3 regions of the Pseudoalteromonas sp. SG43-8 genome follow, and region 1 is predicted to be linked to each of the others. Evidence: predicted binding sites of a transcription regulator. Region 1 holds the regulator's gene; each other region holds the start of a gene.
The links. Region 1 encodes sigma-54, which starts transcription at its own class of promoters, with help from an activator protein. Its sites were predicted from a motif close to GTTGGCACGNNNNTNGNNT; they were not measured.
Positions count from the first base shown of each region.

Region 2: a site for sigma-54 is predicted at 3,873-3,891, ahead of flgJ (flagellar assembly peptidoglycan hydrolase FlgJ). Genes of this name have one in related genera too.
Region 3: a site for sigma-54 is predicted at 3,991-4,009, ahead of H5122_RS04390 (EF-hand domain-containing protein). Genes of this name have one in related genera too.

Region 1 covers NZ_JACJEX010000002.1:207,357-212,189, reverse strand. Annotated here, with positions in the region: gene H5122_RS06170 (KpsF/GutQ family sugar-phosphate isomerase) at 1-370, shown strand, start outside; gene kdsC (3-deoxy-manno-octulosonate-8-phosphatase KdsC) at 371-922, shown strand; gene lptC (LPS export ABC transporter periplasmic protein LptC) at 919-1,473, shown strand; gene lptA (lipopolysaccharide transport periplasmic protein LptA) at 1,463-2,008, shown strand; gene lptB (LPS export ABC transporter ATP-binding protein) at 2,005-2,730, shown strand; gene H5122_RS06145 (RNA polymerase factor sigma-54) at 2,800-4,299, shown strand; gene hpf (ribosome hibernation promoting factor) at 4,326-4,613, shown strand; gene ptsN (PTS IIA-like nitrogen regulatory protein PtsN) at 4,618-4,833, shown strand, end outside.
Region 2 covers NZ_JACJEX010000025.1:1,338-6,170, forward strand. Annotated here, with positions in the region: gene flgL (flagellar hook-associated protein FlgL) at 1-812, opposite strand, end outside; gene flgK (flagellar hook-associated protein FlgK) at 815-2,818, opposite strand; gene flgJ (flagellar assembly peptidoglycan hydrolase FlgJ) at 2,820-3,836, opposite strand; gene H5122_RS19795 (flagellar basal body P-ring protein FlgI) at 4,003-4,833, opposite strand, start outside.
Region 3 covers NZ_JACJEX010000001.1:984,501-989,333, reverse strand. Annotated here, with positions in the region: gene H5122_RS04420 (acetate kinase) at 1-153, opposite strand, end outside; gene yfbV (terminus macrodomain insulation protein YfbV) at 437-883, shown strand; gene H5122_RS04410 (putative RNA methyltransferase) at 880-1,695, opposite strand; gene H5122_RS04405 (energy-coupling factor ABC transporter permease) at 1,692-2,339, opposite strand; gene xthA (exodeoxyribonuclease III) at 2,345-3,151, opposite strand; gene H5122_RS04395 (hypothetical protein) at 3,392-3,823, shown strand; gene H5122_RS04390 (EF-hand domain-containing protein) at 4,051-4,572, shown strand; gene scpB (SMC-Scp complex subunit ScpB) at 4,724-4,833, shown strand, end outside.

The DNA.
Region 1 (4,833 bases):
AGATGTTATGCACAGCGGCGCAAATACACCTATTATTGATGTTTCACAAACAGTTAAAGATGCCCTAATTGAAATGTCAGCTAAAGGGTTAGGTATGACAGCCATTGTTGATGAAAATCAGCAACTCGTAGGGTTACTTACCGATGGTGACTTACGTCGCATTTTAGAACAAAGAATTGATATTCATACAACACAAATAGATGTTGTTATGACTAAGTCATGCACTACAGCTACGCAAGATATTTTAGCCGCTGAAGCGCTCAATATTATGGAACGTAAACGTATAAATGGCCTAATCGTCGTCAATGAGAAAAACCAACCTATTGGCGCATTAAATATGCAAGACCTATTAAAAGCAGGAGTGTTATAAATGCAATTTGAAGAACTCTATCAACCGCTGAGCGATGATGCAAAAGCACGCGCTAAAAAAGTAAAACTACTTATATGCGATATTGATGGTGTATTTTCTGATGGCCGTATTTACCTTGGCAATCAAGGTGAAGAGCTAAAAGCATTTAATACAAAAGATGGTTTTGGCATTAAAGCACTTATAAACAGTGGCTTTGAAGTAGCTGTTATTACTGGTCGTCATTCACAGATAGTACTACAACGTATGAGCAGCTTAACCGTACAGCATATTTATCAAGGCCAAGAAAATAAGCTCATTGCCTATCAAGAATTAAAAGATAAACTCAACCTTAGCGATGAACAAATTGCTTATATTGGTGATGACGGTCCTGACATGCCTGTTATGGAGTTAGTAGGCTTTGCCGTTGCAGTAAATGATGCCCACCCACTTATTAAGCGTTTGTCACATTATGTAACGCAAATGCCTGGCGGTTTTGGTGCTGTGAGAGAACTCACCGATTTGCTCATGCTTGAAAATGGTAAAGCATTGACTACACAAGGCACTAGTTCATGAATGCAGCGCGCATAATATTAAGCGTTTTATTCATTAGCTGTATGGTTTGGCTTTGGTACCCTTATTTTACACAAACAAATATTGTGCCTCAGGCTGAGCCTGAAGTTGTTGCTAAGCCTGATTACATAGCTATTGAGCTCAAACAGACAGCCTATGATGAGCAAGGTAAAATTAGCCACAAAGTCACTGCGGCTAAAATGGAGCTATACCAGCAATTAGGTTTCACGTTTTTCGAAAAACCCATTTTCACTTTATATAACGAACAACAAACGTGGCAAATAAATGCAGACGAAGCAACATTATACGAAGATAAACAATTAATTTTAGAAGGTAATGTGGTTGCCAAAAACTTAACCGATAACGCCATGATAGACAAAATCAATGCTGATAATATTCAGGTTGATATAAAGTTATTAACAATGCGTTCGGAGCAACCCGTCATTATCACTGGACCCAATTTAAAAATCACCGGTAAAGGCCTAGAAGCCGACTTAAAAACCGAAGTGATAAAACTAATTAACCATACGCGAACCATATATTATGACCAATAAAATATTAAAATCACTTATAATTCCTACACTTATACTAGCGTTTAATAGTAGTGCTGCAGAACAAAACACGCAACCTGCTGCCAATCAAATTTCAATAAGTGCCGACAAGCAAGAAGGTCAATTAAAAGCTAATGTCGGGATTTTTGAGAAAAACGTTGAGATTATTCACGGTAATCGCCGCATTACAGCCGATCGCCTAGAAGTACACAAACGTGATGAACTTGGTGATAATAAACAATTATTAATTGCCACAGGTAGCCCTGCGCACTTTGAAGAAAAGCAATCAGACGGCACGACTATGAGCGCCAGTGCTGATGAAGTACGTTATGATGTATCTAAGCGTTTTTTAACGCTTGTTGGTAATGCACAAGTATCGCAAGCCGGACAAAAAATAAATGCTAAAAGCATTACCTACGACATAGAGCAGCAGCTCATCAGTGCCGAAAAAGATGAAAACTCAACTGACCGCGTTCACACGATTTTAGTACCGATCGAAACTAAAAAAAGTAAAAAAGGCGATAAAGGTCAACCATGAGCACATTAAAAGCAGAACTATTGGCAAAAAGCTATAAAGGTCGTGAAGTTGTAAAAAACGTCGGCCTTGAAGTACAAGCTGGCAGTATAGTTGGCTTACTTGGCCCTAACGGTGCTGGTAAAACAACGACTTTTTATATGATTGTAGGGCTTGTTCCTAGCGACAAAGGTAAAATATCTATTGATGATAACGATATTACTCTTTTACCTATGCATAGTCGTGCTAGATTAGGCATAGGCTACTTACCGCAAGAGTCATCAATTTTTAGAAAGCTGACTGTTTATCAAAACTTAATGGCCATTTTAGAAACGCGCAAAGAACTAAATAAACAAGCCAGAGAAGACACGCTCAATAACTTATTAGATGAATTTAGCATACAACACATTCGTGATAGCCAAGGTATGGCATTATCGGGTGGAGAACGTCGTCGTGTAGAAATAGCACGAGCGCTGGCAGCAGATCCTAAATTTATATTACTGGATGAACCGTTTGCCGGTGTTGACCCTATTTCGGTATTAGATATAAAGAAAATAATAGAACATCTTAAAAATCGTGGGATTGGAGTATTAATTACCGACCATAACGTAAGAGAGACCCTTGATGTTTGCGAAAAAGCCTACATTGTTTCTCATGGGGAGCTGATTGCATCAGGTACTCCAGAACACGTATTAAATGATAAAACAGTACGCGATGTTTATTTAGGCGAGCAATTTAGGCTGTAACATTTACGCCATGTCTTTAAGCATCTGCTAGTATTAATTATAACAACATAAAAGGATTGTTAGAGATACATGAGGCAATCACTACAGCTGCGCATGGGCCAGCAACTTACAATGACTCCACAGCTGCAACAAGCTATTCGTTTGTTGCAACTCAGTACATTGGATCTCCAGCAAGAAATACAAGAAGCTCTCGACAGTAATCCACTATTAGAGGTTGAAGAGGCAGACTATTCTGAAGACGCTGCTGGTAAAAACGAGCAAAAAGCTGATACCGATGACATAACTGTTAGCGCATCTGCTGATGATGCTCCGAGCGAATATGAACAAGATACTGGTGAAGCACTTGCAAAAGACACGCTAAGTGACGACATGGCTATGGATGTTAGTTGGGATGAGTACATGAGTGCCGCTCCTGCAGCCTCATCAGGTCCAATGCCTGAAGACGAATCAATATACCAAGGCGCCTCTACTGAAACGCTCCATGAGTATTTAATGTGGCAATTACAACTAACGCCATTTAGCCCTACCGATGAAGCCATCGCTATTGCGATTGTAGAGGCCGTCGATGATTCAGGTATTTTAACATTAAGCTGCGAAGAGATTTTAGAAAGCTTTAATCAAGAAAACGAAGATGATAACGAAGTCGAACTTGATGAAATTGAAGCGGTATTAAAACGCATCCAACTGTTTGATCCTGTGGGTATTGCTGCACGTAGTTTACAAGAGTGTTTGTGTATTCAGCTTAATCAATTTGATAAAGAAACACCTTACATTAATGAAACGAAAATGATTTTAACCGAGCATATTGATCTATTAGCAGCTCGCGACTATCGTACATTAATGAAAAAAACTAAGCTTAAAGAAGAAGAGCTTAAAGAAGTGATGACACTAATACATACTCTCAACCCAAAACCTGCAGATACTATTGTAAGGGAAGAATCTGAGTATGTTATTCCTGATGTGTCAGTTAAAAAAATTAAAGGCCGCTGGGTTGTCGAATTAAACCCAGATAGCATGCCTAAAATTCGTGTTAATAGCCAATACGCGGCAATGTCTCGCACTGTAAAATCAAGTGGCGACAGCCAGTTTATTCGCTCACATTTACAAGAAGCTAAATGGTTTATTAAAAGCTTAGAAAGTAGAAACGACACGCTATTAAAAGTTACTAATTGTATTGTTAAGCAACAACAAGGCTTTTTTGAACATGGCCCTGAAGCCATGAAACCAATGGTTTTAAATGATGTCGCTGAAATGGTAGAAATGCACGAATCGACAATTTCGCGCGTGACTACTCAAAAGTACATGCATACACCCCGTGGTATATTTGAGCTTAAATATTTTTTCTCAAGCCATGTAAGTACTGAAAACGGTGGTGAATGTTCATCTACAGCAATACGTGCGCTTATCCGAAAATTAATCGCAGCAGAAAACTCAGCAAAACCATTGAGTGATAGCAAAATAGCGGATATATTGGCTGAGCAAGGAATTAAAGTAGCGAGACGTACAATCGCAAAATACCGCGAATCTCTTGCTATTCCACCGTCAAATCAGCGTAAAAGCCTGATTTAAGACGCTAAACTAAGAGGGTAATGCTTATGCAACTAAACTTAACTGGTCGTCACGTAGAATTAACCGATTCACTAAGAGACTATATTAATACTAAATTTGCGAAGCTTGAAAGACACTCTGATCATATTAATAATGTTCATGTCATTCTCGATGTAGAAAAGTTAAATCAAAAAGCAGAAGCCACAATACACGTAAGCGGTGCTGAGCTATTTGCCTCTACAGAACATCAAGATATGTATGCCGCTATTGACTCGTTGATCGACAAGCTCGATCGCCAAGTAATCAAACACAAAGAGAAGCTTGCTCGACACTAATATGATGAAATTAAGTTCACTTATATGCCAGGACTGCAGCAAAGCTGCGGTCCTTTTTAATAGCAAAAAAAGAATTTTAGAGTTCATTAGCGAACTTGCTCACGACAAACTTCCGTATTTACCGCAACAAGATATTCTTAATGCTTTAATGAGCAGAGAGAAATTAGGTAGTACAGGTATAGGGCGTGGCATTGCTATTCCTCATGGAAGAATGAGCGGT
Region 2 (4,833 bases), on a different contig from region 1:
ACTTCACCTGTTACTGCAGGGGTTAGTGCAGCGCCATCTCGGTATATTTCGTAGGTTTGTGGATCTGTTGCTGTAGCACCTGGGCTTACTAATACACTATATGTATTTGCAGTTGCTAGAGCTGTTGGGTCTGCGTTGTAATTTGCTTGATGAAACTTATCAAACTCAGCTTGGCCGTCAACATATACACTTGCCGCTGTAATAGAGCCTGAAACACTTGCCGTGTTAGATTCTACATTTAATCGCGCGTTAGTTTTTTCAAACGTATCAAAGCCGTTATCACTTGCCTTAATTGATACACCTTCAGCTATAGTTATTTGGTGCTGGCCTTGGTCGCCATTATAGGTGTAAATACCCGCTGCAGAATCAAACTGATAAGGCTGCGTGCTGTCTTGGTATCCTGAAAATATAAATTTACCGTCTTCTGATCGGGTGTTCATTAAGTTAGCTAACGTTTGTTGAATGCCACTAAGTTCTGATGCAAACGTCTTTAAATCGTCCTTAGTATAAACACCATTACCTGCCTGAATAGTTAGCTCTTGTGCTTGTTGAATATTACTATTTATACTTTGTAATACGCTTTCTTCTGTTTCTAGGCGGCCATTTAGCTGATCGATATTTTTAGTGTATTGCTCATTCGTTTGTATTTTATTTGAATACAGCATAGCTTGCGAAATAGCAGCTGGCGCTTCTGAGGTGGTTAAATACTTTTCACCTGTTGTTACTCGCTCTTGAGCATTTGCAACACCTTGTTGGTTGTCGAGTATTTTATTTATGTTGTTTTGGTACATTAAATTATTTGATAAACGCATAATTACCTCGCCGCATTTAATAAGGTGTCAAAAATTTCTTGAGCTGCTGCTAAAACTTGTGCTGATGCTGAATATGATTGTTGAAAACGCAGTAAATTTGCGGCCTCTTCATCAAGGTTTACACCCGATAACGACTCGTACCATGCCTCAGACTGCTCTGCTAATGCATTAAACGCACTACCGCTTGTGATTGCTTGGCCAGTTACAACACCTATATCACTCACTAATCCTGAATAAGCTTGGTTGAACGTTTTATGGTTGTCGGCCGTTGCTGTTGTTTCTACATTTAAACGGACTAACTCACCATTTTGTAAATCTGCTAATTTTAAACCATTACGGTTATCGTCAAAGCCGCCTTCGTTAAACTCAAGTGTAAAGGTGTCGCCTGTTGCTGGTGTACCTTCTATATCAAAATCGAATCCGTAGGTATCGAATGGGGCACCCGCTTGCGATAACATTCCTTTTGCAGGAGGCGTAATAGTAAAAGTATTCGTTCCGCTATTATCAGTAATTTGATATTCGTTAGCATTACCTGTTTTAACAAGCGTTATTTCACCGTTTGTTAAGCTTGGTGTTGAAGTAAATCCACCGGAGGTAACACTTGTTACTTCTCCCGCTGAAATAGTAGCGGTACCTATATTATTTAAATCGTTAGCAGTACGGATTGGCGATGCTAGTGCTAAATCTTCTGCGCGCCCTGTTGCAAGTGTAATACTTGAAGCGGCATCTGAATTAAGCTTTATTTGAAATTGATCTCCCTCAACACCTGCCCCAGATACATTTACTTGAAGACCAAATGATTCTCCGGTAGTAATAGTCGATGAATCAATAACACCTGTCGATATATCAGCAAGTGAAGGCTGACCTAACGGGTCGCCTTTGTTATCTATAGGCTGAATACTTACTTCGTTGGGATTAGCTGTATAAGTAATAATAAAGTCACTGGCAGGAAGTTCATTGCCCTTACCTGGCTCTACCGTTGCAGTCATACCGGCAGTACCTGTGTTAGCTTGATACGCATAAGCGCCAACGGTAGGAATATTAAAAATATTACCACCTAACTGACCTGTTGCATCCATACCGAGTTTGTTTTGTTCGTTAAATGCATCAGCTATCGCTAAGCCCATTTGGCCAATTTGGTTTTGCGCGGGGACTAATATGTCATCTCTAAAAGCAAGTAAGCCGCCAATTTTGCCTTTAAGCTTACTTACATCAACTTCAAGCGGCACAGCTTTGCCACCATTAACGTCAAGCGTGAATTCTTTAAAATTAGGATCAGGATCGCCCGTCATCGAAAATAAGTTAAATGCGCCATTTTGCATAACAACTGCTTCGCCTGTGCCCATAAAAACGAGTTTTTCGCCATTTGGACCATCAAGCGTTTCTATGTCTATTAGCTCTGATAAGTCGCGTATTGCTTTATCGCGTTCGTTATAGGTAGAGCTGGCATCTGCGGCGTTATTAGTGCCATTAACGGCTGCAATATTTTGATTTAGCGTACTAATGCTTTGAATGAGTGAGTTTGCTTCATCTGAAAATATTTCGAGCTGCTCGTTTACTATACTTTTTTGATCAAGCACGATGCCCGAAAGCCTATCCATTTGATCAATTAAGCTTTGCGCATCTGTCATTACTAATGAGCGGGCAACAGTAGATGAGGGCTGATTTAGCGCTTCTTGCACATTATTAAATAAAGAGTTAATACCAGTCGAAAGGTTGTTCGACTCTTCAGAAAAAATAGTATCAACTCGATTAGCCTCAGTAATAAACTGATCGAAAAACGATTTATTAGAGGTGTCACGATTTAGCTGTGACTGAGCAAACTCGTTTAGTAATCGGTATGTTTCGCCTCGCCCTACTTGGTTGTCAACCATAGTAGTAAACTCTGTACGCTCACGCACATAGCCTTCGGTATTTACATTGGCGATATTTTTACTTGTCGTTTGCAGTAGCTCCGAGCTTGCTCTAACCCCAGAACTGGCAATGTTTAATAAATTAAACGACATGTTACTCTACTCCTTGGCGGATCACGTTTGCCGCAATGTCTTTTAGCTGACTGCTATTGAGCACTTGTTTTATTTTGTTGGCATAATTTGGATCGGTTGCATAACCTGCTTTTTGTAATGAATCTAAAAAGTCGTTTGGTTTAGCTGTATTTTGTAATGCTTCTTTGTAGCGTGGGTTTTGCGTTAAAAAATCAACGAAGTCGTTCACGCTGTCTTTAATTGAATCGTAGGCTCTAAAGCTGGCTTGTTTTTTAACGGGTGTGCCTTGCTCAAACTCAAGCGTTATTTTGCTTGCTTTATCGCCTTCCCAGCTTTTATCTGACTTAATATTAAATAAGTTATTTGAGCTGCCACCGTCATTTTTATTAATAATGTGCTTACCCCAACCGGTTTCAAGTGCCGCTTGTGCAACCATTACCGCAGGATTTAAACCAATTTTTTGCGCTGCAGTTTTAGCGTGTTCCCACACTGAACTTACAAACTCTTCTGCATTTTTAAATGTTGGGCTATCAGCTTTAGTCTCTGTAGTATCAACTTTAGGCTCAGCAATATCGGCTTTAGTACTCTTAACGATAAGATCGGGTTGCTTATTTTTTTGATCATGAGGAAGATCAGAACCGACTTGCGTATCGCTAAAAATATCGTTGGTTGTTCTAAGCACCGAGCCTGGCATAAAGTTTTTAGACTCAGGCGATAACTGCTGAACTATTAAATCGGCAAGGCCTAACGAGCCATTTGATGAAAGCTCTGTTGAAAGTTGCTGATCGTGCATTTCTTCAAAAAACTTTACGCCACTTGAATTAAATGGGCTGTCTTTGTCTTCAAATGCTTCGTTAGCTTTGCGCATTCCTTTGAGCAACATTTGCGTAAAAATAGCTTCAAATTGTGCGGCCGCTTTTTTGAGCGCAGCTTTAGAGGCATCAGTTGATGCATCGCCACTCGTTAAGGCTTCTTTACGAAGTGAATCTAAGTTGCCTAAATCAAAAAAGTTTTGTTTATCGAGATGATTAGTTTCCATCGGCTTTTTGACACAAAATGAATAATGCAGTTAAAAATGCAAAAATTGAGCCACTACAGATAAAACAAGGAAGATAAAAATAATAAACTTAAGTTGCTGTAAATAAAAAGCCCTAATTTCAAAAATATAGGGCTTAAGTAATACGTTATTTATTGGCCTGGGTTATTTATATAACAACCAACTGTCCGTTAATTGCGCCAGCTTCTTTTAGTGCTTCTAAAATAGCCATTAAGTCACCAGGCGCTGCGCCTACTTCGTTAATTGCGCGAACTAAATCGTCAAGGCTTACACCAGGGTTAAATACAAAGGCGCGCGAGTCGTCTTGGTTTACATCAATAATACTTTGCTGCGTGACAACTGTATCACCGTTTGCTAGCGGATTTGGTTGTGACACGTTTTGTTGTTCTGCAATTGTTACTGTTAAGCCACCATGAGTTATAGCCGCAGGCTGAAGCTTAACGTTTTTGCCAATGACAATTGTACCGGTGCGCGAGTTAACTATAATTTTAGCTGCCATGTCAGCTGGTTTAAATTCTAAGTTTTCGAGTGTTGATAAGTACGATACACGCTGGGATGCATCGCGCGGTGCTATAACACGAATAGAAACAGAATCAATTGCTTGTGCGCTATTTGGGCCAACTAAGTCATTAATTGTTTTTTCTAGGCGTTTTGCCGTTGTAAAGTCTGGGCGGTTTAAATTAAAAGTAATGTAATCGCCTTGCATAAATGGGCTTTCTACTGTGCGCTCAACTGTTGCGCCATTTGGTATACGACCAACTGTAGGGGTGTTAATTACAACCTTACTACCATCAAGACCTTGTGCACCTAAGCCACCAACAATTAAACTACCTTGTGCAATTGCATACACGTTACCGTCTACACCCTTTAAAAAAGTTTGTAGTAAAGTACCTCCACGTAAACTGCCTGCACTACCAATAGAAGAAACCGTAATATCTATTGTTTGCCCGGGTTTTCTAAATGCAGGTAATTCTGCATG
Region 3 (4,833 bases), on a different contig from region 1:
GTATTTAATGGAGGGGGCTTTGGCGCCCAAGCGTTCAGCAAGGCCTGATATAATTTCGTGACCGTCGTTTGCATCAATAATGGCAAACTTTAAACTAGAGCTACCACAGTTTAAAACTAAAACATGTTGGGATTCAGGGGAGGTTGTTGGCATAGATTCAATTTCCATAAACAAATTTAGTAAGTGAACGTTAATACGTGATAGTTACACTTACGGTATTAAATAAAGCTAAAACAATTAAACGTTCAACTGCAAAGTGGTTAACTCAATGTTAAATATTTTACCTTATTTATGATGTTTAAGTTAGGATTGTTCGCCATTAAAGGGGAAATTTAAGCTCTTTTACTGAGAAAGTGTAACTCCCTCATTTTGTGTTACACTTTGGGTATAGCTCGTTTTCTATTGTATTTAAAAGCAGTATCTGTGAGGAGTCATGATGCAAAAAAGTGTGATGTCACAACTACAAACAGGCCGTTTGTATGGTAAAAAATGGCCAATGCGTAAAGAGCTTGCGCCTTTGTTTTTAGAGTTTAGAGTGATTAGAGCGACTGAGCTTGCCATTACAGTAATGCCAATCTTGGCTATGCTAACGTTGTTTTTTCAGCTTAATTACTTAGGTTCTGATTTTTTACCGCAAGCTATTGCGAGTGCATTATTTTTTATATCGTTACCTTTACAAGGTTTATTTTGGTTAGGTAAACGAGCGCAAACGCCTTTAGATCCTGCGATGCAAAAATGGTACAACGAGCTGTACACTAAAATGGCGGCTAATGGATATCAAACGCAGTTAAGTGAAAACAAGCCCCGTTATATGGAGCTTGCTAACTTACTTAAAGATATGTTTGAAAAAATGGATAGAGCATTTACTAAAGAGCAGTTTTAGCGGGTTATACCATTATCTATTTTGGTAAACTGAGTAATATAAAACGATAAGGTGACATTGTGTTCACCTTTTTCTTCGAGTGCTGTCCAGTGCTCGGGTCTAAATTTCCATGCAAATGGCGTCATCATTATTAAGTTTTTAATATCAGTAAAGCTAAGCGCTACATGCTCTGTTAAAAGAGCCTGTTCTGATTTTTGAAACCCTTTTGGCGTGGCTATTTCAGTATGTTCGTTTACTTCTGAATATATATACGATTTTAGCTCTTTTAAATGATAAGGGCCTGGGCTTGCTACCACTAATGTTGCGTTTTTATTAGCTAGACGTTCAAGTTCATCCTCAAACAAAGGTGCAAATACGCTAATAAGTACATCAGCAAATTGACTTTTAAAAGGTGCTTGGCTAATTGATGCAACACTAAAATGGCAATTAGGGTAGCGCTTTGCTGCATATTTAACGGCAGATTTTGAAATATCGACACCGTACACTATAGCGTCTGTTTTACTGGCTATTGCTTGGGTATAAAACCCTTCGCCGCATCCTAAATCTATAACCGTATTCGCACTTATTCGACCGACTAAATCACTAAGATTTTGTTGTAAAAAGCGGTAGTATCCACGCTCTAAAAATGCGCGTCTAGCTTGTACCATCTCAAGGGAGTCGCCTGGTTGTTTTGAATTTTTTTGTTGGACAGGCAGTAAATTAACATACCCTTCTTTGGCAAAATCAAAGCTGTGGTTATTAGCACAACGAAGTGTTGAATCAGCTTTCAAAAGTGCGAGGTTACATAGCGGGCATTGATATTGTAGACTCATGAGTCTAGGTAGTCCTTATCGTAAAAAGTTTTTACCCAATGCGGGCGATAGGTGATCATAATTGTTATAGCCATGCCGTTGAGCATTGCTTCAGGAAACCAAATTATGGCACTTAAATAAACGTAGTTATCTGCAAGTTCTTGCCAATTGTATTGCCCTATAGCTAAGTAAAATAAAGCACCTAGGCCTATTTTTATACAGGCTATAAATCCTGCGGTTATAAACGCACAAACAAATATATAAACAAAAAAATGACGAGGTAAATATTGGTAACTAATTATAAAGCCAAGATAGCTCAATAAAATAGGAATAAACGCACCAATAAACAGTTGTACTGGTAACAGCTCAAGTTCAATTTGACCAAAGGCAGCGAGTAGTGCTGTGGCAAGTAGGCTACTTAAAATAGTCAATCGCCAGCCTAAAATTAATGTAGCAGCCGTAACGCCTAATATGTGTAAATCAAGGCCAGTTAAAATGCCAGCCTTTATTCGCCAAAGCACTGCAAACACTAACGCACATGCAAGAACTCCAGTTTGACGGGCTGGCGTATTAAGCAATGTTTTATATGTTTTTTTATCAAAGCTTAGTAGGGCAATAATAATTACAAGGGCCCAAAGTAGCCCTTGTATTGTTATGCTGAGCATAGTAATTACTTAAATGTTGACCATATAGGGGCATGATCTGAGGGTTTTTCAATACCGCGCAGTTCGTAGTCAATACCAGTATCTATACAGCGTGATGCAAGCTCATTAGTCGCAAGTACTACATCTATTCGAAGCCCTCGGTTATCTACAAACCCTTTAGAGCGATAGTCAAACCACGAATATTGATCGTCTGTTTCTGGGTTTTGTTCTCTAAAGGTGTCTTTAAAGCCCCAATTAAGTAATGTTGCAAGCCATTCACGCTCTACCGGTTGGAAAGAACATTTACCCGTTTTTAACCAACGTTTTGCATTAACTTCGCCAATACCAATATCTAAATCGGTGGGTGATATGTTGATATCGCCCATAACAATGACGTCTTGATCGGGGGTGTGGTTGGTTTCAAGGTGTGTCATTAAATCTTTATAAAATTGGCGTTTATAAGGAAATTTAGTTTCGTGATTAATATTATCACCTTGTGGGAAATAGCCATTCATGACTGTAAGGTCGCGACCGTTATCTTGTTCAACAGTGACGCTTATCATGCGTTTTTGCGATTCCTCTGTATCGGTAGCAAAGCCTTTTAAGACCGATTTAGGCTCTTTTTTGCATAACATAGCTACGCCATAATGGGCTTTTTGGCCATGAAAGTATACGTGATATCCCATTTTTTGTACATCTTCTAGTGGGAATGCTTCGTCATGAACTTTAATCTCTTGCAAGCCAATAACGTCTGGTTGATGTTTGTCGATAATTGCTTGTAATTGGTGGAGACGAGCACGCAGACCATTGATATTGAAAGAAATCACTTTCATAAAATTTACCTTAAAATTGGATCTATTTAATGAATTAAATTGTATCAGTAAATACGCGTACATAACATGACTGAAATGAGAAAATAGCTGCACAAATGTTGATCAATTGGTGAGTAAAGTTTAAACATTGTAAATGCAGTATTAATTTTTTAAATAAATAAAAAATTCAATTGAACTTAACTTTATTGAATATATAATGCGCGAAATTCACTTATTTAGCTCGTTCAAATAGGATCTCTCATGAAAACACAACTACTTTTAGCTACTGCTTTATTAGCATCTGCAACTGCTTCAGCACAAAGCAATACTTACTTCAGTCAAGATAATAAAATTGAGTCTAAGTTATGTGTACTAAGCGCAAACGAAGGCTTTAGTGTTGCTCGTAAAGAAGCTGCTCAGCACGGTGTTTACTTATCTCGTTTTTCTAAAAGCATTTTATGTAATGGTGAAGATATTCGCGATATTGCTAAAAAAACGACATTAAGCAACGCATCAGTTGAGAAAGTAGAAGTATTTGCAAAAGACGCTCAACAAGAAACTCAATTATGTATGACGGCTTTAAAACAAGGTTTAGCACCTGTTCGTCAAAAAATTGGTAACTTAAACTCATTAAAATGTAATGGTCAAAACGTTACTGAGTTTGTTAAACGCTACCAAAACGCAGCAATCTAATTATTAGCTGAACTATATAACTAAAATTGAGATACCTGGTTTTTTACCGGGTATTTTTTTGCAAAAATTACAAGGTTGTTTGCAAAGCTTGCAAGCTTAACTTATTGAAACTGTTCAATAAATGCACCAGTCGAGATTAAGTTGTTGATTCTTATAAGTTAACTATTATTGGCATTGGATTTGTATTAGTTAAAGTGACATTTAATTAATTACGAAGGATACGTCTTATGAAAAAGTTAACATTAGCAGCCACTATTTTAGCATCATTAAGCCTAGCGGCTTGTTCATCTAATCAAGGTCTTGAAAGAATAGACAGTGACTTTGCAAGTTTAGATAATGACAGCGATGGCTACATCTCAAAAGTTGAAGCTGATGACGATAGCATTTGGGGCCATTTTTCAAATATTGATACCAATATGGATAATGAAATTAGCCGCAAAGAATTCAACACTTACATGAAGTTAAACAATGGTAAAGTAGCCACTGATTCTGAAGTAAGTGAGTCGGCATTTAAAGCTGAAATCGCTAAATTTGATAAAATTGAAAGCAGCTTTTCAAGCTTAGATAACGACAGTAATGGCTATATCTCGGTAGTTGAAGGTAACGATGATGATATTTCAAATCACTTTGGTTACATGGATAAAAACCAAGATAAGCGCATCAGTAAAAGCGAGTTTATGGGTTACATTAAAAAATACGGTAACGCAGTAGCTGAAGATGATGCACTAGAAGCCATTAAACACAGCTAATATTTGTTGTTTTAAAGAGTAAATTAGAAGCCAGTGATAATCACTGGCTTTTTTGTATTTAAAATCTAGTTATTTAGTAGATATATTTTCCTAGTTTGGTGTTGTTCTGTCATAATAGATGGCTGTGTATTTTTATTTGTTAAGAGTGTGTATGGCGGGTCGGCGAATTAGTGATGAACAACTAGTTGAGATCATTGAAGCAGCTATTTTTGTTGCAGATAAGCCTGTGAGTAAACGCCACCTTAAAGATACTGTATTAAT